DNA from 3 places in the Phyllobacterium sp. LjRoot231 genome. Region 1 is predicted to be linked to each of the others. Evidence: riboswitches for the same ligand, from Rfam matches in the RefSeq annotation. Region 1 holds a riboswitch; each other region holds the start of a gene.
The links. A riboswitch is a leader RNA that binds a small molecule or an ion and turns the genes downstream of it on or off. The one in region 1 is predicted to bind cobalamin.
Positions count from the first base shown of each region.

Region 1 (8,025 bases):
TCCAGCGCCTGCCGGAGTTCGAGCTTGACGCCTTCATTCTCGATTTCACCGCAGAACGGAAAGCGGAATTCAAGCTGCGCCTCAAACCATTCCGGACGGAAATCGAAGCCGTTCTGGCGCAGGTCAGCCAGCACATCGAGAAAGTCCTGCCAGACGAAGGCCGGTAGCATGAAGCGGTCATGCAGCGTGGTACCCCAGCGCACAAAACTGCCCTCGATAGGCTTGTTCCAGAATCGCGCGATCAACGCTCGCACCAGCAATTGCTGTGCAAGGCTCATGCGCGCGTTGGGCGGCATTTCAAAACCGCGGAATTCGACCAGACCAAGCCGTCCTGTCGGGCCATCTGGCGAAAACAGCTTGTCAATGCAGATTTCCGAACGATGCGTGTTGCCCGTGACATCGACCAGCAGATTGCGGAATAGCCGGTCGACCAGCCATGGCAGCGGCGGCGTACCCTTGCCGGGCAATGGCACTTGTGCCATGGCGATTTCGAGTTCGTAGAGACTGTCATGGCGCGCCTCGTCGAATCGCGGTGCCTGGCTGGTCGGTCCGATGAACATGCCCGAAAACAGATAGGACAGCGCAGGATGGCGTTGCCAGTGCAGAACAAGGCTCTTCAACAGATCAGGGCGCCGCAGGAACGGACTGTTGTTCGGTGTCTCGCCGCCGACAACGACGTGATTGCCACCGCCTGTGCCGGTATGGCGGCCATCAATCATGAACTTGTCGGCACCAAGTCTTGTTTGCCGCGCTTCTTCGTAGATCGCTGTCGTGGTTTCGACGCACTCACGCCAGTTCGACGCCGGATGGATATTCACTTCGATCACGCCCGGATCCGGCGCAACGCGAATAACATTGATACGATGATCCTGCGGCGGACCATAGCCTTCGATGTGGACCGGCAGCCCGAGCTTTGCCGCAGCAGATTCCGCCGCGCCGACCAGTTCCAGATAGTCTTCCAGCGCCTCGACGGGCGGCATGAAGACACTCAACCGGCCGTCACGCGGTTCGACCGAAATGGCCGTGCGCACCGCACCACCGATCTCGCCAAGCTCTTGCTCGACACGCTCCTGTTGATTGCCCTCAGCCGCCGTGAACGAAGCCACGGTTTGCGGCGCATTCCGCGCCGCAGGGGCTCCCGGTTGGGCTACCGAATCCGGCAGAGGACCGCGCTCGACCGACGGATCGACCGGGACGATAAAGGGATATTCCGATGGAGGAACATGCGGCAAGGATCCCAGCGGCAGCCGATAGCCAACAGGAGAATCCCCCGGCACAAGGAACAGTTTGCCACGGCGCGTCGTCCATTTCTCGCTGCGCCAGCGCGGGCCGGCGGCGGCCTGGCTGTTCCATCGCTGCACCGGCAGAACGAAACCCGTGGGTTCCGTCAGTCCGCGCTCGAAGACGCGGGCCATGCGGCTGCGCTCTTCGGGGTCCTTCAGCTTTGAATTGGACGGATCGACATTCGCGGGGAGGTTGCCTTCCTTGACGATCCATTCCGCCGGGTCTTCATAGGCAGGCGCGACCATCTCGTTCTCGACGCCGAGCACCTCGGCTATGCCGGTGAGAAGCTTGCCCGCATCCTCCGGCTTGACCTTGGCCTTGCTGTTTTCCGCTGCGATCAAATCCGGATTGATCCAGATCGGCTTGCCGTCCTTGCGCCAATAGAGCGAAAAGGTCCAACGCGGCAGGCTTTCGCCCGGATACCACTTTCCCTGCCCGTAATGCAGGAAGCCCCCCGGCGCAAAACGCTCGCGCAGACGGCGGATCAGCTTGTCGGCCTTTTCGCGTTTTGTCGGGCCGACGGCATCGGTGTTCCACTCGCCGGACTCGAAATCATCGATCGAAACGAATGTTGGCTCGCCGCCCATGGTCAGGCGCACATCGCGCTCTATCAGGAACGCGTCGACCTTTTCGCCAAGTGCATCCAGCGCGGTCCAGGATTCATCCGAGAACGGCTTGGTGATACGTGGGTGTTCGGAAACGCGGGTGACGCGCATGTCGAAGCCGAATTCGACATTTGCGGGTTCCGCCATGCCGGAGATGGGCGCGGCGTTTCGGTAGTGCGGTGTGGCAGCAAGCGGCACGTGGCTTTCGCCAGTCAAAAGGCCGGATGTCGGATCAAGGCCAATCCAGCCTGCACCCGGCAGATAGACTTCGCACCAAGCGTGGAGATCGGTGAAATCCTTGTCAGTCCCGGCCGGTCCGTCCAGCGAAACCAGATCGGGCTTTAACTGGATCAGGTAACCGGAAACAAAGCGCGCGGCGAGTCCGAGATGGCGCAGCGCCTGCACCAGCAGCCAGCTCGAATCGCGGCAAGAACCTGTGCGTACGTCGAGTGTAACCTCAGGCTCCTGCACGCCGGTTTCCATTCGAATGACGTAGCCGACCTCGCGCTGGATACGCGCATTGAGGTCCACGACGAAATTCACCGTGTTGGTCGGCGTCCGGTCGACAGTCGCGAGAAAATTCGACAGCAGCGGGCCGATTGGCTCAGGTTTCAGATAGATCGAAAGGTCTTCGCTGATGTCTTCCGGATAGGCGAAAGGCCAGGTCTCGGCAACGGGTTCGACGAAGAAGTCGAACGGATTGTAGACCGTCATGTCCGCTATCAGATCGACCTCGATCTTCAGCTCCGTCACCGGCTCCGGGAAGACGAAGCGCGCCAGGAAATTACCATACGGATCCTGCTGCAGATTGACGAAATGATTTGCCGGACTGACCTTCAGCGAATGGCTCAGGACTTTCGTGCGGGAATGAGGCGCAGGTTGCAGGCGGATCACTTGCGGCCCGAGCATGATCGGGCGGTCATATTTGTAGTGGGTCAGATGATAGACTGCTGCGTGAATTGCCATGTCGCCTCAAATTGTTTTTCTGAAATGCTCGTCCCGCATGAAACCTAGCCTACTCCATCCCGTTGTTAAATGTCCCCTGCCAATTATTTTAGCATATCAGATGTTTGCCGCATTAACGGGCTTGCACTAGAAATTCATCCCGGCGCGCGCAACCTGGAACCTCATCTCCCTGCAATGATGCAACCCTGCATTCGTTGCAGCCATGGTCGAACAAAGCCACCTTCGTTTCGTTTTGCGAGTGAAGCAGCAAGCGCCGAGCCAGCCGGTGCATCGGAGAAGATTGGCCTCTCCGACCTAAGGGCAAGGGCCTTGCTCGCAAGACAGGAGGTGACGCTATGTGGTTCTTACCACTGCGTATCACCCTGGAATTGAAAAAGACCCGGACGAGCTGGACACTCACCATCCGGGTCCTCTTTTAATAGCCAGGAAAACGGAAGGCAGGCGAAAGCTTGCCTTCCACTCCCCAACGAAACATAGCATTTCTCTATTTTTTTCCAAGCTCTATATGTTTCAGCGAAAGAGGTTTCATGCGAACGTTCTTTCATCTAATGATCGTCACTGATGGTTTCTCCGGCAAGACAACGCTGGAGATGAAAAGGGAACACGGTGAGGCGTACCCAAAAGGGACCGAGACCGTGGCTGCCCCCGCAACTGTAAACGGTGAGCGATGATCCCGCATGTCGCCCGGCGTTTTGCCGGTCAGCTCCACGCGGGCCTGATCCTCACCTGCGCACTGCTGGGCGCAACGTTGATCCTCCTGAGCGACCTTGCAGCACGGCTCCTGCTCGCGCCGCAGGAACTGCCCATCGGCATTGTCACAAGCTCGATCGGCGCGTTTTTCGTGGTGACGCTGCTGTTACGGAAGCGCTCGGGCTAGAGCTTTCCGCGGGCCACAAAGCTCGGATTGGCGAAATCAGCGTCATTGGCCTGATTGCGGCGGCCATAGGTCAGCGGCTTGCCGTCAAGTGTCAGCGTGATCCCACCCGCAGCGCGCAACACCGCATCGCCTGCTGCCGTGTCCCATTCCATCGTGCGGCTCAGCCGCGGATAGATATCCGCCTCGCCTCGCGCCACCAGTCCGAATTTGATCGATGAACCGACCGACACGCAATCGGCGATGGTGAATTCCTTCAAATAATCGTCAGTTTCCGGCGTGCGGTGCGAGCGGCTGGCGACGGCGATCATTTCCTTCGGCGCAGTCCGGCACGAAATGCTGTTGCGCGTGGTTACGCTCCCCATGTGGTCGATGGTCACTTCCTGCGCACCCTTCGGCCCGCCGGTAAATAGCCACCCACGCACCGGAGCATAGACGATACCCAGCACCGGAGCGCCGTGTTCAATCAGAGCGATATTGACGGTGAAATCACCGTTGCGATTGACGAATTCGCGCGTTCCATCGAGCGGATCGACCAGATAGAAGCGGTCGCCGAGATCACCGGGCACATGCCCGCCAGAAATCTCTTCTTCCGCCACAATCGGGATTTCCGGTGTTGCACGGCGCAGCGCCTCCAGAATAATGGCTTCTGCCGCGTGGTCTGCCGCCGTCACCGGCGATTTGTCGTCTTTCAACGCAACGTCGCAGCCCTCTATATAGATGCGCAGAATTTCGCGCCCGGCGGCAATCGCCGTCTCTTCAAAGATGGAGAGAAGCGCGGTGTAGTTGATCGGAAGTAGAGTATGCATAGATATTTCCGGATTACGCTGCGATGGTGCCACCTTACCCTCCCCTTGTGGGGAGGGAGGCTGCGAAGCAGCAGGGAGGGGTTCTTTGCAGCGATTAATCTGGCAATGGCTTTGCGCCTTTTTTGTATTCAGGAAAGCCCCTCCCCGGACCTACGGTCCGTCCCTCCCCACAAGGGGGAGGGTAAGAAGCGGCACTTAAATCGACCACGAACTTTGATCGTAGTTGAAGATGATGCCATGTTCAGTGAGCAGCTTTTCGACTTCGGAAGCAAGTTCCTCTGTCGTCCGGCCAACGGTCTTCAGGTGAAGTTCCGGGTTCTCCGGCGCCTCGTACGGCGAGTCCACACCGGTGAAATTCTTGATTTCGCCGCGCAACGCCTTGGCATAGAGCCCTTTCGGATCGCGCCGTGCGCATTCCTCGAATGGCGTATCCACGAAGATTTCCATGAACTCCCCATCACTCAACAGCTCGCGCACCATCCGGCGTTCGGAGCGGAAGGGCGAAATGAAAGAGACGAGCACGATCAGGCCCGCATCCGCCATCAACTTTGCCACCTCGCCGACGCGGCGGATATTTTCGACGCGATCCTCCTCGGTGAAGCCGAGATCGCGATTGAGGCCGTGGCGGACATTGTCGCCATCGAGGATGTAGGTGTGCTTACCGAGCGAAGACAGACGCTTTTCAACCAGATTGGCGACCGTCGATTTGCCTGACCCCGAAAGACCCGTGAACCACAGCACTGCCGGCTTCTGGTCTTTCTGTGCGGCACGCGATGCCTTGTCGACGTCGAGCGCCTGCCAATGCACGTTGGAAGCACGGCGTAGCGCGAAGTCGACCATGCCGGCGCCGACGGTCGCATTGGTCAGACGGTCGATCAGGATGAACGAGCCCGTCGAACGGTTCGATTTGTAGGGGTCGAAGGCGACCGGCTCCTGCGTCGAGATATTGACGACGCCGACTTCATTCAGGTCAAGCGATTTGGCCGCTTCCTGCGCGAAACTATTGATATCGATTCGATATTTGAGATCGGTGATCGTCGCAGTGACCTGATCGGTTTCCGTACGCAGGATATAGGAACGACCCGGTATCAAGGCGTGTTCGGCGAACCACACGACGTTGGCGGCGAACTGGTCCGCGACTTCCGGCCTTGCATCCGGGGCAACCAGCATATTGCCACGCGAGACCTCGATCTCGTCATCGAGAACGATCGTGACCGCCTCACCCTCACCAGCACTTGCCAGATCGCCATCCCATGTGACGATGCGCTTGACGCGCGAAGACTTGCCGGATTTGGCAACCACTATTTCATCGCCCGGTGCAACCGTGCCCGAAGCTATGGTGCCGGAGAAACCGCGGAAATCAAGATTGGGCCGGTTGACGAATTGCACCGGAAAGCGGAACGGACGTGCTTCGTCCGCGCTGTCCAGCGGCACGTTCTCCAGATGCTGCAGAAGCGCCGGTCCCTTGTACCAGGGCAGGTTTGCCGATGGACCGATGACATTGTCGCCAAAGCGCGCCGAAAGCGGGATCGCCTGTATTGTTTTGAATCCGAGTTTGCTCGCAAACTCCTGATAATCCGCAACAATCTTGTCGAAGACATCCTGCGAATAATCCACGAGATCAATCTTGTTGACGGCAAGAATGATGTTGCGAATGCCAAGCAGCGACGCAATGAAACTATGGCGCCGTGTCTGGCGCAAAATGCCCTGCCGCGCATCGACCAGCACGATGGCAAGGTCTGCAGTCGAGGCACCCGTCGCCATGTTTCGGGTATACTGCTCATGGCCAGGCGTATCGGCAACGATGAACTTGCGCTTTGGCGTCGAGAAGAAGCGATAGGCGACATCGATGGTGATGCCCTGCTCGCGCTCGGCTTCCAGCCCGTCGACCAGAAGGGCTAAATCGATATCTTCGCCGTTGGTGCCATGCTTGCGGCTATCTTTGGTCAGCGCCGCCAGCTGGTCCTCAAAGATCAGCTTGGTGTCATAGAGCAACCGGCCGATCAGCGTGGATTTGCCGTCGTCCACAGACCCGCAGGTGAGAAACCGCAGCAGCGATTTCTTTTCCTGCTCGGCCATATAGGCATTGATTTCCTCGGCCGCTGAAGCTGCGGGCGAAACCTCGATCTGGGCCAACTTTCTCATCAGAAATAGCCCTCACGCTTCTTCTTTTCCATCGAACCGGCCTCGTCCTTGTCGATCATACGGCCCTGCCGCTCGGAGGTGCGGGAAACCAGCATCTCGCTGACGATTTCCGGCAGCGTTACCGCGCCGGATTCGACTGCGCCAGTCAGAGGATAGCAGCCAAGCGTACGGAAACGCACCATCTTCTGCTGCAGCACCTCGCCGGGCAGCATCTGCATCCGCTCATCGTCGCGCATGATCAGCATGCCGTCGCGCTCCACCACCGGACGTCTTGCGGCAAAGTACAGCGGAACGATCGGAATTTCCTCCTGCATGATGTATTGCCAGATATCGAGTTCCGTCCAGTTCGAGATCGGAAACACGCGGATCGATTCACCCTTGGCGACGCGGGTGTTGTAGATCTTCCACATTTCCGGCCGCTGATTTTTCGGATCCCAGGAATGCTGTGCATTGCGGAACGAGAAAATCCGCTCCTTGGCGCGGGACTTTTCCTCGTCGCGCCGCGCCCCGCCAAAGGCGGCATCGAAGCCGTACTTGTCGAGCGCCTGCCGGAGCGCAACAGTCTTCATGATGTGGGTGTGCGTATTGGAGCCATGCGTGAAAGGACCGATGCCCTGTTCGATGCCTTCCTGATTGCTGTGAACGAGAAGGTCGAAGCCGAGGCGCTGAGCTTCTGAATCACGAAACGCGATCATCTCCTTGAATTTCCACGTGCTATCGACGTGGAGAAACGGAAATGGCGGCTTGGCCGGATAAAAGGCCTTCATCGCGAGATGCAGCATGACGGATGAATCCTTGCCGATGGAATAGAGCATCACAGGATTGGAAAAAGTCGCCGCGACCTCGCGAAATATATGGATTGCTTCGGCTTCAAGACGCTGGAGATGCGTCAGGTTCTTGGTCATGAAAATTACTATCCACTCTCGTTGGCGGGCGTCTGGCGCAACAATATCGGCTGAATCACGCGGCGTATCAATATTGCCATTGTTCGCGGCAACATAGTGGAAGGGCGCAATTTAAGGAAAGGATGGTTTCACAAGGGAAACGAAATCCGCGCCAATTTATTGCCGTGAACCACAAAATATCAGAACACCATTCCAAAGCGAGGCAAAGCCGGAGTCGGGCTTTTTTAAAACTCGCAATCCGTGGAAAATTGATCCAGCATATTTGTGCAGCGCTACTTGTGGTCTATTACCCATTCAATTTAGCACGTCTAGTCCATGCTTCTCCACAACGGTAAGTAGCTTCAATGCCAATCCACTGGGTCGCTTCGCTCCGCTTTCCCATTTCTGAATCGTCGATTCACTGGTATTCAGATAGCGTGCGAACACTGGCTGGCTCA
Region 1 is NZ_CAXUQT020000001.1:4,058,260-4,066,284, forward strand. It holds gene ACSQ3H_RS20285 (DUF2126 domain-containing protein) at 1-2,855, opposite strand, end outside; cobalamin riboswitch at 3,402-3,592, shown strand; gene ACSQ3H_RS20290 (iron chelate uptake ABC transporter family permease subunit) at 3,574-3,732, shown strand; gene cysQ (3'(2'),5'-bisphosphate nucleotidase CysQ) at 3,729-4,538, opposite strand; gene cysN (sulfate adenylyltransferase subunit CysN) at 4,734-6,683, opposite strand; gene cysD (sulfate adenylyltransferase subunit CysD) at 6,683-7,588, opposite strand; gene ACSQ3H_RS20310 (helix-turn-helix domain-containing protein) at 7,883-8,025, opposite strand, start outside.

Region 2 (8,025 bases), 1.9 Mb from region 1:
CCACGATTGCACGAGTGGAAATAGGCGGCAGAAAGGTTTTCGCCTTCGCTGCTGGTGATGAAAGGCGGGCCCCAGCCACGCGTCTCGTCACCTCCAACAGGATTTTCGACCTTGATGACGTCAGCACCGAGGTCGGCGAGAACCTGTCCGGCCCATGGACCGGCCAGGACGCGAGCGAGTTCGATGACGCGCACACCCTTGAGAGGAGCATCAGGCATATTTCAAGCACTCTCCAAATTTATTGTTTGTTTCGAAACTGTTTGCGTCGCCCAATCCGCAAAATCCTGCATGATTACCTCCCGATTGATCTCGTTGAGGCTTTCATGCCGCGTGTCTTCGTAAATCGTTGTCGTGACATTGGTAAATCCGAGTTTTCTCATTCTGTTTCCAAGATCCCTGACAGCTTTGCCCCTCGCAGTAGCTGGATCTTCTGCACCGCCGACGAGATTGAAAGGCAGCTCGCGGGGCACCTTGGCCAGCAACGAATTATCCGCGCCCATGAATATGAAGCCGAAAATATCGCGCCACATACTCACTGTCGGGTTCCAGCCCGATAGCGGGTCGGCAAGATAGGCATCCACTTCGTCAGGGTCGCGCGACAACCAGTCAGACGCCGTGCGCGCATTCTCAATGCTGCGACCCCATTGCTGGAAGGTGAATTTCGGCAGGAGCATACTCGGAACGTCGGATCCCAAAAACATACGCTCGGCGCGCAAAACCCCCTGCGCGATCCGGCCTAGAAGCCCTGCGGAGAAATTGGCATTCCAGACGGCCGCAGCGTCCACTTTGTCCGGATGCTTCAACACGTAACTCATTGCGATCAACCCACCAAGCGAATGCCCGAACAGAATGAGCGGAAGGCCTGGGTGACGGTTGCGAGCAACACTGTTAACGGCATCGACGTCGCCTAGAACATGGATAGATCCGCTGCTTTCCGCGAAACGTCCCGCTGGTGCTCCAGTCGCTTTGGTCAGTCCATGACCCCGGTGGTCGTGGGCATAGACATTGAAGCCTTGCCCGTTCAGGAATTGGGCAAAACGCTTATAGCGCAGGGAATGTTCGCTGACGCCGTGACTGATCTGGACGATGGCGCGCGCTTGACCCTCGGCCGCGGAAAACCGCATGGCAAGTGCCGCCCCTGTCGGGCTTACAACCGTTCCTACGTCTTCGAATGCCATTCTCTGCCTCCCGTCGCAGTTGAAGTGGTGGCGCACGAATAGTCAATGCGGAATAAATCGCGATAAAATCCGCTTAATTTATTTCGTTCCTGCACAATAAATAATCACTTAAAAACCTATGCAATTTTATTTTGCAAAGCCTCTTGCAATCGATAAAAACATGCCGCAGAACTTCACTCCGAAAGAGATTGAATGCACGATTGTTGCAACCGCAGGTAAGCTATCAAATGCCTGGAAGGCGATGATTGGATGGCATCGAGCTCCTGCAAGTTACATGGCCGTTCAGGGGAGAAGAGGACGCTCCCCAAATGCGGCACCAGAGGGGAAACCGGGTGACGGAAATATCCGCGCCCGGTTTCGCTCGTTTTTGGGCTCGCCCTTTCGGATGGAAGGCGCCCGCTTTTCCACTATCCTTGTTGTCCGGATGGCAATGCTGCTGTGCGTGGTTCGACAAGCTCACCATGAGGGAAGTGGTTCATGGCAGGGAGTCAAGATCTGCAAGGTCGGCGACTATCCATGCAATCCTCAATCTCCCTCATGGTGAGCTTGTCGAACCACGCACAGCAGCATTGCCATCCGGCAAATCAGCACCCTTAAAAGCGACCCGATCAAAAATAATCGTGGCTACTTATCCAACACCTCCAAACCTCGGTTATTCTAATCCGGTCCTTTCCATGGGGAACTGCTTCCGGAGCCGTTCGAAGTGGGGAGAGGATCGGCGCCTCCGATGGCGGGTAACGGACCCGCCGTCCGGGGAAGTTCTGTCCAAGGGTTCCCCTGCCGGTACTAAGGCCGGTGCGTGCTGGACGAGCACTGTGAGGGCGGCAGATTGGCTGGGCGCAGTCCTGGCCGCTGGCGTTTCCGACGCGGAACGGACGGGATCAAAAAACGCCGGACGGGCGGTCTTCGGATCGCATTTTTATTCTACCAAGACGCGCTTCGACGACCGCCCGTCTTCCCACCACCATTCAATGGCCAGACGCGAAAGCGGGTGTGGCAAAGGAGTAGCTTAACCTGAGCGGATGCCCGAAATACTCCGCCCATCCATTGCCACAGGAGCCCCTTTCGCCTACATACGGCGCAAATTCATGTCCCTAAAATCCCGAACACCGGAGTGACGCGCGTTATGGCACGCCAATTCATTTATCATATGGCCGGCCTGAACAAGGCATATGGAACCAAGAAGGTTCTTGAAAACATTCACCTTTCCTTCTACCCCGATGCCAAGATCGGTATCCTCGGACCGAACGGCGCAGGTAAGTCGACGATCCTCAAGATCATGGCGGGCTTCGACAAGGAATATACCGGCGAGGCCTGGCTCGCTGATGGCGCGACCGTTGGTTATCTCGCTCAGGAGCCCGTTCTCGATCCCACCAAGGACGTTATGGGCAACGTCATGGATGGTGTGGCCGACAAGAAAGCGATCCTCGACCGCTATAATGAAGTCATGATGAATTATTCCGACGAGACCGCCGACGAGGGCGCGAAGTTGCAGGATATCATCGATTCCAAGAACCTTTGGGATCTGGAATCGCAGGTCGAAATGGCCATGGAGGCATTGCGCTGCCCGCCCGGTGATAGCGAAGTAACCAACCTTTCCGGCGGTGAGCGCCGCCGCGTGGCGCTCTGCAGGCTCCTCCTGTCGCAGCCGGACCTGCTGCTCCTTGACGAGCCGACCAACCATCTGGATGCCGAAACCACGGCCTGGCTTGAAAAGCACCTGCGCGAATACAAGGGCTCAGTCCTGCTGATTACCCACGATCGCTACTTCCTCGACAACGTGACAGGCTGGATTCTCGAACTCGATCGTGGTCGCGGTATTCCCTACGAAGGCAATTACTCGGCCTATCTCGGCGCCAAGTCCAAGCGCATGCAGCAGGAAGGCCGCGAAGACGACTCGCGCCAGAAGGCTTTGGAGCGCGAGCGCGAATGGATTTCGGCGAGCCCCAAGGCGCGGCAGGCAAAGTCCAAGGCGCGTATCAAAGCCTATGACGCATTGGTCGATGCGGCCAATGATCAGCGTCCGGGTGATGCGCAGATACTCATTCCGGCGGGTGAGCGTCTCGGCCAGGTCGTGATCGAAGCGGAAGGTCTCACCAAATCCTTTGGGGATCGTCTGCTCATCGAAAACCTTACGTTCAAGCTGCCGCCCGGCGGCATTGTCGGCATTATCGGCCCGAACGGTGCAGGTAAAACCACCCTGTTCAAGATGATCACCGGGCAGGAAAAGCCTGATTCCGGTTCCATCCGTATTGGTGAAACCGTGCATCTTGGCTATGTCGATCAAAGCCGCGATCATCTGAAGGCGGACAAGAACGTCTGGGAAGAAATTTCCGGCGGCAATGAAATTATCAAGCTCGGCAAGTACGAGATGAATTCGCGTGCCTATGTCTCGGCGTTCAACTTCAAGGGCGGCGACCAGCAGCAGAAGGTCGGCAATCTCTCCGGCGGTCAGCGCAATCGCGTGCATCTCGCCAAGATGCTGCAGGCTGGCGGCAATGTTCTTCTTCTCGATGAGCCTACCAACGATCTCGATACTGAAACCCTGGCGGCGCTGGAAGATGCCTTGGAAAAATATGCAGGCTGCGCCGTGATCATCAGCCACGATCGCATGTTCCTCGACCGGCTGGCGACGCATATCCTCGCATTCGAAGGCGACAGCCATGTAGAATGGTTCGAAGGCAATTTCGAGGACTATGAGAACGACAAGATCCGCCGCCTTGGCCCTGACAGCGTCAATCCAAAGCGTCCGAGCTACAAGCCGCTGACACGCTAGATGTTCGTGGGAGAGTGGAGACGTCCTCCCATCACCATTTTTGACGAACCCATCAGGCTTATTTGCTGGTTTTCGTGGCCTGAATTTCTAGTATGCGGGGAATTTCATGGAGTTGCGCAATGACTGACCTGTTTGAAACCAGAACGGAAATACTCCCCTCGCGCAAGCTTAGCGGCCGGGTAGGCGGGCTGTTCGAAGCTCTCGCAGGCGATTTCGTCACGACGCCTGCAGCTTCGCTTGAGCTCACTTTCGATGGGATCGTTGGCGATTTCCATGCCGGCCCCACGCGTAAATCTGGTGGGCGTGAGCCTTGGTATCCGCGTGATACAGAAATGCGCAATGAGCGCCAGCTTTCCATTCTCGCCTCGGACGAATTGGCGGAAGTTGCTGCTGGAATGGGTCTGCCGGCACTGAAAGCTGAATGGATCGGTGGCAATATGGTCATCGACGGGATCGCCTCGCTTTCGATGCTGCCACCGCGCACGTTGATGTTCTTCGAAGGTGGCGTGACACTGAAGGTCGACGGGCAGAATGCGCCCTGCAAGCTCGCGGGACGCTCTATCGGCGAACATGCACGAACTGAGGATCATATGACGACGGCGCTTGATTTCGTCCGGGTATCGAGGCGCCTGCGCGGCATCGTGGCCTGGGTCGAGAAGCCGGGCACCATTCGCGCCGGTGAAAAGGTCGATGTGCGCGTGCCCGAGCAATGGATTTACCAGGCCTGAGGCTTGCGCCGGGAAACTTTCTGTGGCGAATAGATTGAAGGTCCGGTGCCTGCCGCTTGCGGGAGAATCGGGAAGCCGGTGAGAATCCGGCACGTGCCCAACGCTGTAAAGGGGATGGGCCGCGCAGATGCCACGGATATACCGGAAGGCGCGCGGTTCAGATGAACCTCAGTCAGAAGACCGGCCGGACCTTATAGCTCGAACCGCGCGGACGGCGGGGAGGGTTTCAAGCGTTGTTGGGAGTAAACAATGCACGATGTTTCATATGGTCCGGTCACCGCTGATTGCTTTTCCGATGATGAGCGCGCTGCGGTCTATAAAGCCATCTATACAAGGCGCGACGTGCGCGACCAGTTCCTGCCGCGAGCGGTCCCCGAGGATGTGCTGATGCGGCTGCTGGACGCTGCGCACCATGCGCCGTCGGTCGGGTTCATGCAGCCGTGGAACTTCATCATTATCCGGGATGAGGCGCGAAAGGTTGAAATTCATCGCGCTTTTTCTCGCGCCAACGAGGAAGCTAAGTCGCTGTTCAGTGACGAACGGCAAGCGCTTTATGCTTCGCTGAAGCTCGAAGGTATTCTCAAAGCGCCGATCAATCTGTGCATCACCTGCGATCGTACCCGCGGCGGCAAGGTCGTTCTCGGCCGGACACATAACCCCCAGATGGATCTCTACAGCACGGTTTGTGCCGTACAGAACCTCTGGCTAGCAGCGCGCGCCGAGGGCATCGCCGTCGGTTGGGTCAGCATTTACCACGATCAGGATATGCGCCGTATCCTGGGCATTCCGGGTCATGTCGAGATCATTGCGTACCTCTGTATCGGTTATGTCGATGAACTCTACGACACGCCGGAACTGGAAAGGCGCGGCTGGCGTAACAGGCTACAGCTGGAAGAACTGATATTCGAAGAAGCGTGGCAGGGAACCGCCGAGATTAGCTCGGATCTTCCTCGTCCGGGTCCAGCAGGCGTGTTGCCCGCCATTCCGTCAACTTCCGATTGATGGCATCGAGTACGAAGAATCGCGCGGAGTCCTTGTCGTACCCCTCGTCGCGCAAGGCATCGTAATCCGTATGCTGGTGCCGGACATGCGCCACGGCCGCGAGCCAGACGGCGATGGGGGGCGGCAGGCCTCTCATATGCGGTGCGCCGGCGGCAGCTCTTATCGGTTCCGAATCCGAATAGGGTACCGCCGGGAGAAGCAGCGTCAGCGCCTTGTTGATTGCACGCTGGCGGTTTGTTCCTGTGCTCATGCGGATTCCTTGCGTGATTCTCGGTCCTATTTCAGACGCGGCAAAATTTGTCGTCAACGGCAAAAACAACTTGCCAAAATTTTATTTCTCACATAAACATATCTTTATGTCTTTTGAGGTGAATGATGGACAAACGTGATCTCAATCTTGATCTGATGGTCGATACGCTGAAAGCGGCGGCAGAGCCAAGCCGTTTACGCATTCTGGCGCTGTTGTCTCGCGGCGATCTGACCGTTTCAGACCTTACGACTATTCTCGGCCAGTCGCAGCCTCGTGTATCGCGTCATCTCAAGCTGCTGTTTGAAGCAAGCCTCATCAATCGCTATCAGGAGGGTTCCTGGGCTTATTTCCGTTTGGCGGAATCGCTGATCGTCGGCGACATTGCCCGCTCCCTTTTGGATCGTCTCGATTATTCCGATCCTTTGCTGGATCGTGACCTTGAACGACTTTCCTCGGTGAAACTGCAGCGGCGCGAGCGTGCGGCTGCCTACTTCAGTGCCAATGCCACAAGCTGGGACGCGATCCGTTCGCTGCATGTCCCGGATGGCGCGGTAGAAGACGCGCTTGTCAAGATCGTCGGTCGCAAGCCCTTCCAGGCCATGCTCGACGTTGGGACAGGCACAGGCCGTCTTCTCGAACTCTTCGCACCACTTTACGTGCGGGGTGTCGGCATCGACATCAATCGCGACATGTTGACTATTGCCCGATCAAACCTCGACCGCGATGGAATTACCAACGCACAGGTTCGCCACGGCGACGTCTATTCGCTGCCGGTCGATCGGGAATCGTTCGATCTGGTGACCATTCACCAGGTCTTGCACTTTCTCGACAATCCGGCCGAGGCAATTCGGGAAGCCGCGCGCGCATTGCGGGCAGGCGGGCGAATGTTGATCGTCGATTTTGCTCCGCATGAACTTGAGTTCCTGCGCGACAATCATGCGCACGTGCGTCTGGGCTTCAACGACGGGCAGATGCGTGACTGGCTTACCGAAGCTGGTTTGATGCTCGAAGAGAGCCAGGAACTTGAGCCGAAGGACAAGGACAAACTGACCGTCAAATTGTGGCTGGCACGCGACCCACGCCTGCTGATCGCTGATCCCGATTTATCCTCCCGCGTCACGGAGAGTGCATGATGAGTTTTTTCCGCCAATCCCGCCGTTCCGATCTCGGCACCAATATTCGGGTTTCATTCGAATTCTTCCCGCCAAAGACCGAGGTGATGGAAGAGCGGCTTTGGGAAACGGTGACGCGCCTTGCGCCGCTTCATCCTGAATTCGTGTCGGTGACCTATGGTGCTGGCGGCTCCACCCGCGAACGTACTGCCCGTACGATCAAGCGCATCCTGACGGAAACCGACGTCAATGCCGCCGCCCACTTGACCTGCGTCGATGCGACGAAGGAAGAGGTGGATACCGTTGTGCGCGAATTTGCTGCCATGGGCGTCAAGCGCTTTGTGGCGTTGCGCGGCGATCCGGTCAATGGGGTTGGCGCTTACTATAAACCAACTCCAGGTGGTTATGAAAACGGCGCTGAACTCGTTGCTGGTCTCAAAGCCTTCGCCGATTTCGACATCTCCGTTTCCGCATATCCGGAAAAGCATCCGGAAAGTCCAGACTTTGCTACCGACATCGACATGCTGAAGCGCAAGGTCGACAATGGTGCGACGCGTGCGATCACGCAATTCTTTTTCGAGAATGATCTCTATGAGCGTTATGTCGAAAAGGTTCGCCGCGCTGGCATCTATATTCCGATCCTGCCCGGCATTCTGCCCATCCATAATTTCACGCAGGTTACCAATTTCTGCTCGAAGGCTGGAACGCACATTCCCGCATGGCTTGCCGAACGGTTTGATGGGCTGGAAAACGATCCACAGACGCACGCCTTGGTCTCGTCAGCGGTTGCCGCCGAGCAGGTGCTCGACCTGGTCGAGCGTGGTATCCAGGATTTCCATTTCTACACGATGAACCGGGCTGATCTACCCTTTGCCATCTGCCACTTGATCGGCATTCGTCCGGGTAGCAATGCGGTGGAAGCCAATCTGGCTGGTGCTGCTGCCTGAATGAATTTAGAGCCTTTCATGCCTAAATAGAA
Region 2 is NZ_CAXUQT020000001.1:2,162,193-2,170,217, forward strand. It holds gene ACSQ3H_RS10575 (CaiB/BaiF CoA transferase family protein) at 1-218, opposite strand, end outside; gene ACSQ3H_RS10580 (alpha/beta fold hydrolase) at 222-1,178, opposite strand; gene ettA (energy-dependent translational throttle protein EttA) at 2,305-3,954, shown strand; gene ACSQ3H_RS10590 (MOSC domain-containing protein) at 4,074-4,682, shown strand; cobalamin riboswitch at 4,709-4,885, shown strand; gene bluB (5,6-dimethylbenzimidazole synthase) at 4,932-5,684, shown strand; gene ACSQ3H_RS10600 (DUF2293 domain-containing protein) at 5,617-5,934, opposite strand; gene ACSQ3H_RS10605 (ArsR/SmtB family transcription factor) at 6,060-7,067, shown strand; gene metF (methylenetetrahydrofolate reductase [NAD(P)H]) at 7,067-7,993, shown strand.
Region 2: linked by a shared signal. The riboswitch ahead of bluB (5,6-dimethylbenzimidazole synthase) and the one ahead of ACSQ3H_RS20290 (iron chelate uptake ABC transporter family permease subunit) in region 1 are both predicted to bind cobalamin.

Region 3 (8,025 bases), 2.3 Mb from region 1:
TTGCGACAGCGATTTCCGAGCGCACATCGCTGTTCATGATCTCGATGGGCGCAGGTGCGAGCTGCGATGCGCAGTACCTCTTCGCGCAGGATGTTCTTGGCACAAATCGCGGCCACTATCCGCGTCACGCCAAGGTCTACCGCAACTTCACCGCCGAATATGATCGCCTGCAGCAGGAAAGGATCGCAGCCTTTTCCGAATTCGTCGCTGACGTCCAGTCGCAAAACTATCCCGGTCCGGAACACATCGTCGGAATTCCGCGCGATGAGCTGGATCGATTTTTAAAAGAGATTTCTGATACTTAGTTTTTAATCAGGCTTCAATCTCGACATTGCCGAGAGGCTTGGAACAGCAGGCGAGGACATAGCCCTCGTCGATCTCCTCGTCGAGAATACCGCCATTGTGGTCCATGTCGACATCGCCGGAAATCTTCATCACCTTGCAGGTACCGCACAGGCCCGACTCGCAGGCTGCCGCGATGCGAATGCCAGCGCCCCGCGCCGCCTTCAGGATCGTCTCGCCCGCCGCACACGGCACGTCCATGCCCGACATCGAAAAGGTCACCGTCGCCGCGGTTTCGACAGCCTCGGTCGATATCGCATCCAGCATAGGCAGTACCGGCTCGGCGGCAGGGCCGAAACTTTCCTGATGATAGTTGGCCATGTCGAAGCCGGACGCTTCCAGCATCGCCCGCACGTCGCGCATGAAGCCTTCCGGCCCGCAACAGAAGATCGTCCTGTCCTTGAAGTCTGGCGCGAGCAGGGGAAGCTTTGGCGCTTCGAGCCGCCCCCGAATACCGGTCCAGACCTGACCCATCTCGTGTTCCTTGATGAGGAAGGCGAGCTTCAGGTTCGGCATGCAGCTGGTGAGATATTCGAGTTCCCTGCGGAAGATGATGTCGCTGGGCCGGCGCGCGCAGGTCACGAAATTGATATCGCTTTGCGGCGCACAATCATGCATCCAGCGCGTCATTGACATCATGGGTGTGATGCCGGAACCCGCCGAGATGAACAGATATTTCTCGCCGGGATGCTTCCGCATGGAGAAATCGCCGAGCGGGCCGAACGCCTTCAGCCGCGCACCCGGTGTCAGATGATCGATCATCCAGCGCGTGCCAATACTGCTGTCCTGCGCCTTCACCGTCACGGCAATGGTGAACGGCCGCGACGGACTGGAAGACAGCGTGAAGGTGCGCAAGACAGCTTCCGGCTGCACCGGCAGTTCGAACGTCATGAACTGGCCCGGCTCGTAGCGGAACCAGTTATGGTTGTCCGACCTGAAGGTGAAGGTTTTCACATTGGGCGCTTCCTCAATGATTGACAGGCACTCCAAGAGATGCAGACGGTCGTTCCACGGCTGCATCTGATCGAGGTGCGGATAGCTTTGAGGAAGGCCCATGTTCACTATGCTACCCTGCTGAGTTTCTTGTCGCCGGAAAGCCGCGTTTCCATCGAGTTGCTGTACCATTCGAGGAATTGCAGCACACCGCCTTCATGCTCGACCGAGTAAGGGCCGGGCTCATAGGCGGGCGAGCGGATGCCGAAAGCGTTTTCTTCAACGATACGGCGGTCCTGATTGTTGGTTTCGAGCCAGACATGTGTCAGTTCTTCGATATTGTAATCGACGCCTTCAACCGCATCCTTGTGCACGAGCCACTTCGTCGTGACCTGCGTCTCGTTCGGGCCAAGGGGAAGCACGCGGAAAGATATCGCCTGATCGCCCAGAATATGGTTCCACGTGGTCGGGTAGTGATAAAGCAGCAGCGAACCGATCTGCTTGGCATTGACGTCATCGCTGAGTTGCCTGCCGACCGCACGCTTGCCACTGATCGTGTAGCTCTCGGCACCGCTGAGCAGCGGCACACGCGTTGCACGATACTGCCCGTCCTCGGCGATGCGGAACACACTTGGGAGGCCTACTGCCTCACACTTCTCCCAATGCGCAACCATTTCCGGATCCTCTTTGGAGCCCTGGATGCCGGTAGCGCTGGGTGCTTCGGGGAAGGTCTTGCACAGTTCCGGGTGATTGGCGACGCAATGGTAACACTCGCGATTGTTTTCCCAGACAAGCTTCCAGTTGCCCTTTTCGACGATTGAACTCTGAAATGCGACTTTGGTTTCGGTCAGGCGATGTGGAGCGAGATAGGGTTCGAGCAGAGCACGCGTTGGGCCGAAATCCGGAGCAACGGGCGCGAGGCAAATGAAGATATAGCCGCCGACGCTCTCACAATGCACCGTTTTCAGGCTGTGTTGGCTGGCGTCGAAATCGTCGCCCATCTGGCGGGCGAACAGTAGCCTTCCATCGAGCTCATAGGTCCATTGATGGTAGGGACAGACGAGCTTCGCTGCCGTGCCCTTTTCGGCAGAACAAACGCGCGAGCCGCGATGGCGGCACGAATTGTGGAAAGCTCTGATCTGTTTCTGGCGGTCGCGGACAATGACGACTGGATAGTCGCCAACCTGGACCGTGAAGAAATTACCCGGCTTCGCCACTTCGCAATCATGGCCGATGAACAGCCAATCGCGATAGAAGATGTTTTCCATGTCGAGACGGTAATAGTCCGGATCGGAATAGAAGGCCTGTTCGAGACCGTAGCCGGGTTTCCGGTTTTTGAGGTTCCGGAGCAGTTCGTTCGTTAAGTCCATGTCGTGTCCTCGCCCTTATAGCCGCGAAAGAACTGACTGGTGGTGAAGGAGAACCTCCGCGCAAGTCAAACGTCGCCTGCACAAAATCATGCTCCTTGATCGCCCACCGCGATCAGTTGGTTTATCTTCCTCAAGGCTGGTTTCCGGGCTCTGGAGTTGCCGTTTCGGGCCTCACGGCGCCTTCCCGGGATTGCGGTCCCAGTGGCTGTTTTGCCGCGTTTCACTCCACTACCGTTGCGGGGGCAGCGCCGGGTTTAAGGATGTGATGGAATTCAGATCAGGGCGAGCCGAAAATGATGCTTTTCGAGAACCGGAGCGCAATGGACTTTTGGGTCCATGAGCCCCGGGAGCGCAGAAAGGTATCATTTGCAGGCCGCCATGGTCTGGATTTACACATCCTGGACCGGCTTCCCAATTCTCCGCTTCCCCTAGAAAGCGGCACCTCAAGTGCCCCGATAAAAGCACCGGCCATGAAAAAAGAATAGGCGCGGAAACGACATCGCATTTACGCAAGGCGACACGCATCATGAAACGAGAAACGGTGGCATTTCCGCCACCGAATCTCACCATTCAGGAACATCTATTTTACGGGCGATACAAATACTGCTTGATCGACTCCGGCTTCATCTCGATCGAGAAGCCGGGCAACACCGGCGGCATATAGGCTGCATCCTGGATATTGCAGGGATCAACGAAGTGTTCATGCAGATGGTCGACATATTCGATCACCCTACCCTCCTTTACGCCGGATACAGCCACATAGTCGATCATCGATAAATGCTGCACATATTCGCAAAGCCCGACACCACCGGCATGCGGCCAGACCGGAAGCTTGTATTTCGCCGCGATCAACAAAACCGCGAGCACTTCGTTGAGCCCACCCATGCGGCAGGAATCGATCTGCACGACATCTATCGCGCCCTCGGCGATGAACTGCTTGAACATGATGCGGTTCTGGCACATCTCGCCTGTCGCCACCTTCACCGGGCTGATGGCCTGGCGAATCTTGCGATGGCCTGCCACATCGTCGGGGCTTGTCGGTTCTTCGATGAAGAACGGTTTGACGAAGGCAAGCTTGTTCACCCAGTCGATGGCTTCATTGACTTCCCAAACCTGATTGGCGTCGATCATTAGGATACGATCTGGCCCGATCACCTCACGGGCAATGGTGAGGCGACGGATATCGTCGTCGAGGTCGCGGCCGACCTTCATCTTGATATGCTTGAAACCAGCGTCCACAGCTTCCCGGCAGAGACGGCGCAGCTTCTCGTCGGAATAGCCGAGCCAGCCCGCCGACGTTGTATAGCATGGATAACCTGTCGCTTTCAGATCAGCGATGCGTTCCTGCTTGCCCGCCTCCGCGTTGTGCAGGATTTCGAGCGCTTCGTCCCTCGTCAGCACGTCGGTCAGATAACGAAAATCGACGATATTGACGATCTCCTCCGGCGTCATTTCGCCCACCAGCTGCCATACTGGTTTCCCCGCTTCCTTGGCCAGCAGGTCCCACACCGCATTGACCACGGCTCCCGTCGCCAGATGCATCGCGCCCTTGTCCGGCCCGATCCAGCGCAGCTGGCTATCGCCAGTGACAAAGTGCCAGAAGCGGCCCGGATTCCCCTTCACCCAATCGAGTTCCAAGCCAATGACAAGGTGTTTCAGCGCCTCGATTGCGAGACAGACGATTTCATTGCCGCGCCCGATGGTGAAGGTCAGCCCATGGCCGGCAAGCCCATCGACATCCGTGTCGAGGACGACATAAGCGGCCGAATAGTCTGGATCCGGATTCATCGCATCCGACCCATCGAGGCTTTGCGAGGTGGGAAAGCGGATATCGAAAACACGAAGATCGGTAATGCGGGTCATAATATTACTCCTGTGGAGACCTTAGACGGTCCATCCACCATCGATGTTGTAAGCTTGACCCGTGGTGTATGTTGCGCCAGCGAGATAGACGGCAAGGTCAGCGATTTCTTCCGGCAAGCCGAGACGGCCCATGGGCTGGCGCGCAATGAAGGCGGCGCGTGTCGCATCATAGTCGCCACCGGCGCGCATGCGCTGTTCCAGCGACGGGCTTTCGACCGTCCCGGGGCAGATCGCGTTGCAGCGGATTCCTTGCGTGATGTAGTCGGCAGCAACCGCCTTGGTGAGACCCAGCACGGCAGCCTTGGTCACACCATAAGCGAAACGGTTCGGCACGCCTTTTACGCTGCTTGCCACAGACGACATGTTGACGATCGCGCCGTCCTTACGCTCGATCATGCCCGGCAAAACAGCTCTGATCGTGCGGATCATGGCGCGGACATTGAGATCGAGCGCAAAGTCCAGGTCAGCATCCGGCATTTCAAGAATTGAGCCACCGTGCACGAACCCGGCGCAATTGAACAAGATGTCGATTGCGCCGAGCTCGCCAATCACCCGATTGACTTCGTCCGTCTTCAGCACGTCGAGCTTGCGAGGCTTGATGCCTGCCTCCTTTGGCAGCGCGTCCAGCAGCTGCTGGTTGATGTCCGTCGCATGAACGATCGCGCCTTCGCGGGCGAACGCAAGCACCGAAGCGCGGCCAATGCCCTGCCCCGCTGCCGTGATCAGAACACGCTTGCCTTCAAGCTTACCAGTCATTTCAAATCTCCATTCGGCTTTACGTCGCCTTGCTCTTACGCTCGGCTATCAAAATATGGTCGGCAGCGAGCACCACCTCGTCGCGTTGATTGATGACCTCGCAGCGCTCGACTATGCGCCCGCTGTCGGGCCGTTTCGGATCATCATCCTTGGCGCTTATTGTTACGCGTGTGCGGATCGTATCGCCAATGAAAACCGGCCTGACGAAGCGCAGGCGGTCGTAACCATAGGAAAACGCCACGGGGTTGATGAGGCTTGCAGTTAGCCCGACACCGATCGAAAAAATCATCGTGCCATGGGCGACGCGCTGGCCGAAAGGTGTGGTCTTCGCGAATTCCGCATCCATGTGATGCGGAAAGAAATCGCCCGTATGGCCGGCATGCACCACAAAATCCGTTTCTGTGATGGTACGCCCGGTTGTGACCCGTACATGGCCGAGTTCATAGTCCTCGAAATAGATCGCTTGTTCGGACATTTACGCCTCCGGCTTTTGTGCGAGCCGCGTTGCCGGCGCTGCACTGGATTGATAGGCCGCTTCGACCAGCGCCATTGTGTGCCATGCATCCTCAACTGAACTCACAAGTGCATTGTCCTCGCCGCTGGCAAAGCGTTGCAGATTGGCCATGCGCCCGACGAACGCATCGGGGAACCAGGCACCGTTCAAAGGGATGTTGACCCACTCCGAGCCATCCTTCGGGTAGATCATCAATTCGTCCGGCTCGCCGCGCGGATAGTCGAGATTGACACCGAGTTTCACATAGGCCGCACCTTCCGTGCCGCTTACGCGGAACTCGCAGGCCTGGAATTTGCGCCCGAACTCGTGATCGTGGTTGATCGACAGCGAACAGCGCACCCTGTCGCCGTAGTCGAGGATAGCGCTGGTCCGGGTCTGCGCTACCTTGTGGTTGGGATGACCCAGTGTCTTGGCATGCACGCCTAGCGGATTGCCGAGGACCTGCCGGATGAGGTCGATATAGTGGATCGAATGCATTGCAATCTCGACACGTGGCAGATCGGCAAGAAACGGCCACAGCGACCACGGCGTATCCAATGCCAGCCAGGCATCGAAATCGATGACTTCGCCGAGCCAGCCCTGTGCAATCGCATCTTTCAGCGCCAGCATCATCGGCGCAAACCGTAGCTGGAAATTGACGGCGGCGGTGATGTTGCGCTCGCGGCAGATGCGCAGGATTTCGGAGGCTTCCGCGAGGTCGCTGCCCATCGGCTTCTGGATCAGTGCGAACGAGCCTTCCGGCAGGGCTCTCAGCACATCGGCATGGCGAGCTGGTGGCGTAGCGAGATCGAAGATCGCATTCTCTACTGCAGCAGCCTCAGCGACGGAACTAAAGGTCGTGACAGCCCACGCCTCGGCCAGCTTCCGCGCCTTCGCCTGATCGGGGTCGAAGAGCCCAGCAATCGGAAACCCACCTTTTCTGTAAGCCGGATAGTGCGCATCGCCGACAATGCTGCCCGCGCCGAAGGTCACGATCGGGCGCGGCTTCGCCGGTAGCGGCCAGCTCTGCTGCAAGGTTGCGGGGTCAAAACTCATCATGCGTCCTTCAATCGAGATGGAAAACTTCTTCCATCATCGCCCACCATTCGCCTTCGGCGCGGGAGTCGAGCGGCACCTGGCAAGGCATACATACGGCCCACCATTCCTTGTTCTTCGGGTTGTCGGCCATCTTGGCCATATCGGCCTCGAAGTCCGTGCCGTGGTACTCCCATGTTCCAAACAGGATGTTCTCCGGCTCGCGCAGGAAGATGGTGTAGTTGCGGATATTGCAGCTCGATATCAGCTCGAGGATTTCCGGCCAGACAGCGGCGTGCAAGCGCTTGTATTCGGCAATCTTGTCGGCGTTCAGCCCGATCATCATCCCCATACGTTGCATGATACTAGCTCCGTATCTCGGTGGTGAATTCGTCAACGCTCCGCGCTTTCACCGCGTCCCAGTCCCAGTCTATACCGATACCGGGCTCCGACGGCGCAATCGCATAACCGTTCTCGATGCGCATCTGCGTGTGCGTAAGGTCATCAAGCTGCGGAATGTATTCGACATATCTGCCGTTCTGCGCAGCGCAGGTCAGGCTTACATGCAGCTCCATCAGGAAATGCGGGCAGACCGGCATGTCGAAGGTTTCCGCCGTATGCGCTACCTTCAACCAAGGCGTAATCCCGCCGATACGGCCGACATCCACCTGCACGATGGAGCAAGCGCGCTTCTGCATATATTCGCGGAAATGCCGGATCGAATAAAGCGACTCGCCAATTGCAATCGGCGTCTGCGTTGAAGATGAAAGCCGCACATGGCCGTCTATATCGTCGGCCGGCAGCGGCTCTTCCAACCAGGCGAGATCGACATCGCGCAAAACCTGCGAGCGGCGGATGGCTTCATCCAGCGTAAAACCCTGATTGGCATCGGTCATGATCTCGAATCCTGCACCGACAGCGTCGCGTACAGCCGATAGCCGGTCCAGATCCTCGGAACCATGCGGCCTACCAATCTTGACCTTGGCTCCCTTGAAACCCTTGGCCTGCGCTTGCAGCGCATCATCGACCAGCGCCTGCTTTTCGATATGCAGCCAGCCGCCTTCGGTCGTGTAGAGCGGGCAGCGATCCTTCGCGCCGCCAGCAAGTTTCCACAGCGGCAGGTTTTGCTTCTTCGCCCGTAAATCCCACAACGCGATATCGACGGCTGCCAGTGCAATCGCCGTGATCGCGCCTATGGTCGTTGCGTGGGTGGCGAATTCCAGATCCCGCCAG
Region 3 is NZ_CAXUQT020000001.1:1,716,059-1,724,083, reverse strand. It holds gene ACSQ3H_RS08410 (3-methyl-2-oxobutanoate hydroxymethyltransferase) at 1-305, shown strand, start outside; gene ACSQ3H_RS08405 (2Fe-2S iron-sulfur cluster-binding protein) at 313-1,398, opposite strand; gene ACSQ3H_RS08400 (aromatic ring-hydroxylating oxygenase subunit alpha) at 1,404-2,645, opposite strand; cobalamin riboswitch at 2,763-3,106, opposite strand; gene ACSQ3H_RS08395 (L-fuconate dehydratase) at 3,231-4,508, opposite strand; gene ACSQ3H_RS08390 (SDR family oxidoreductase) at 4,530-5,264, opposite strand; gene ACSQ3H_RS08385 (MaoC/PaaZ C-terminal domain-containing protein) at 5,284-5,739, opposite strand; gene ACSQ3H_RS08380 (Gfo/Idh/MocA family protein) at 5,740-6,813, opposite strand; gene ACSQ3H_RS08375 (L-rhamnose mutarotase) at 6,824-7,153, opposite strand; gene ACSQ3H_RS08370 (mandelate racemase/muconate lactonizing enzyme family protein) at 7,158-8,025, opposite strand, start outside.
Region 3: linked by a shared signal. The riboswitch ahead of ACSQ3H_RS08400 (aromatic ring-hydroxylating oxygenase subunit alpha) and the one ahead of ACSQ3H_RS20290 (iron chelate uptake ABC transporter family permease subunit) in region 1 are both predicted to bind cobalamin.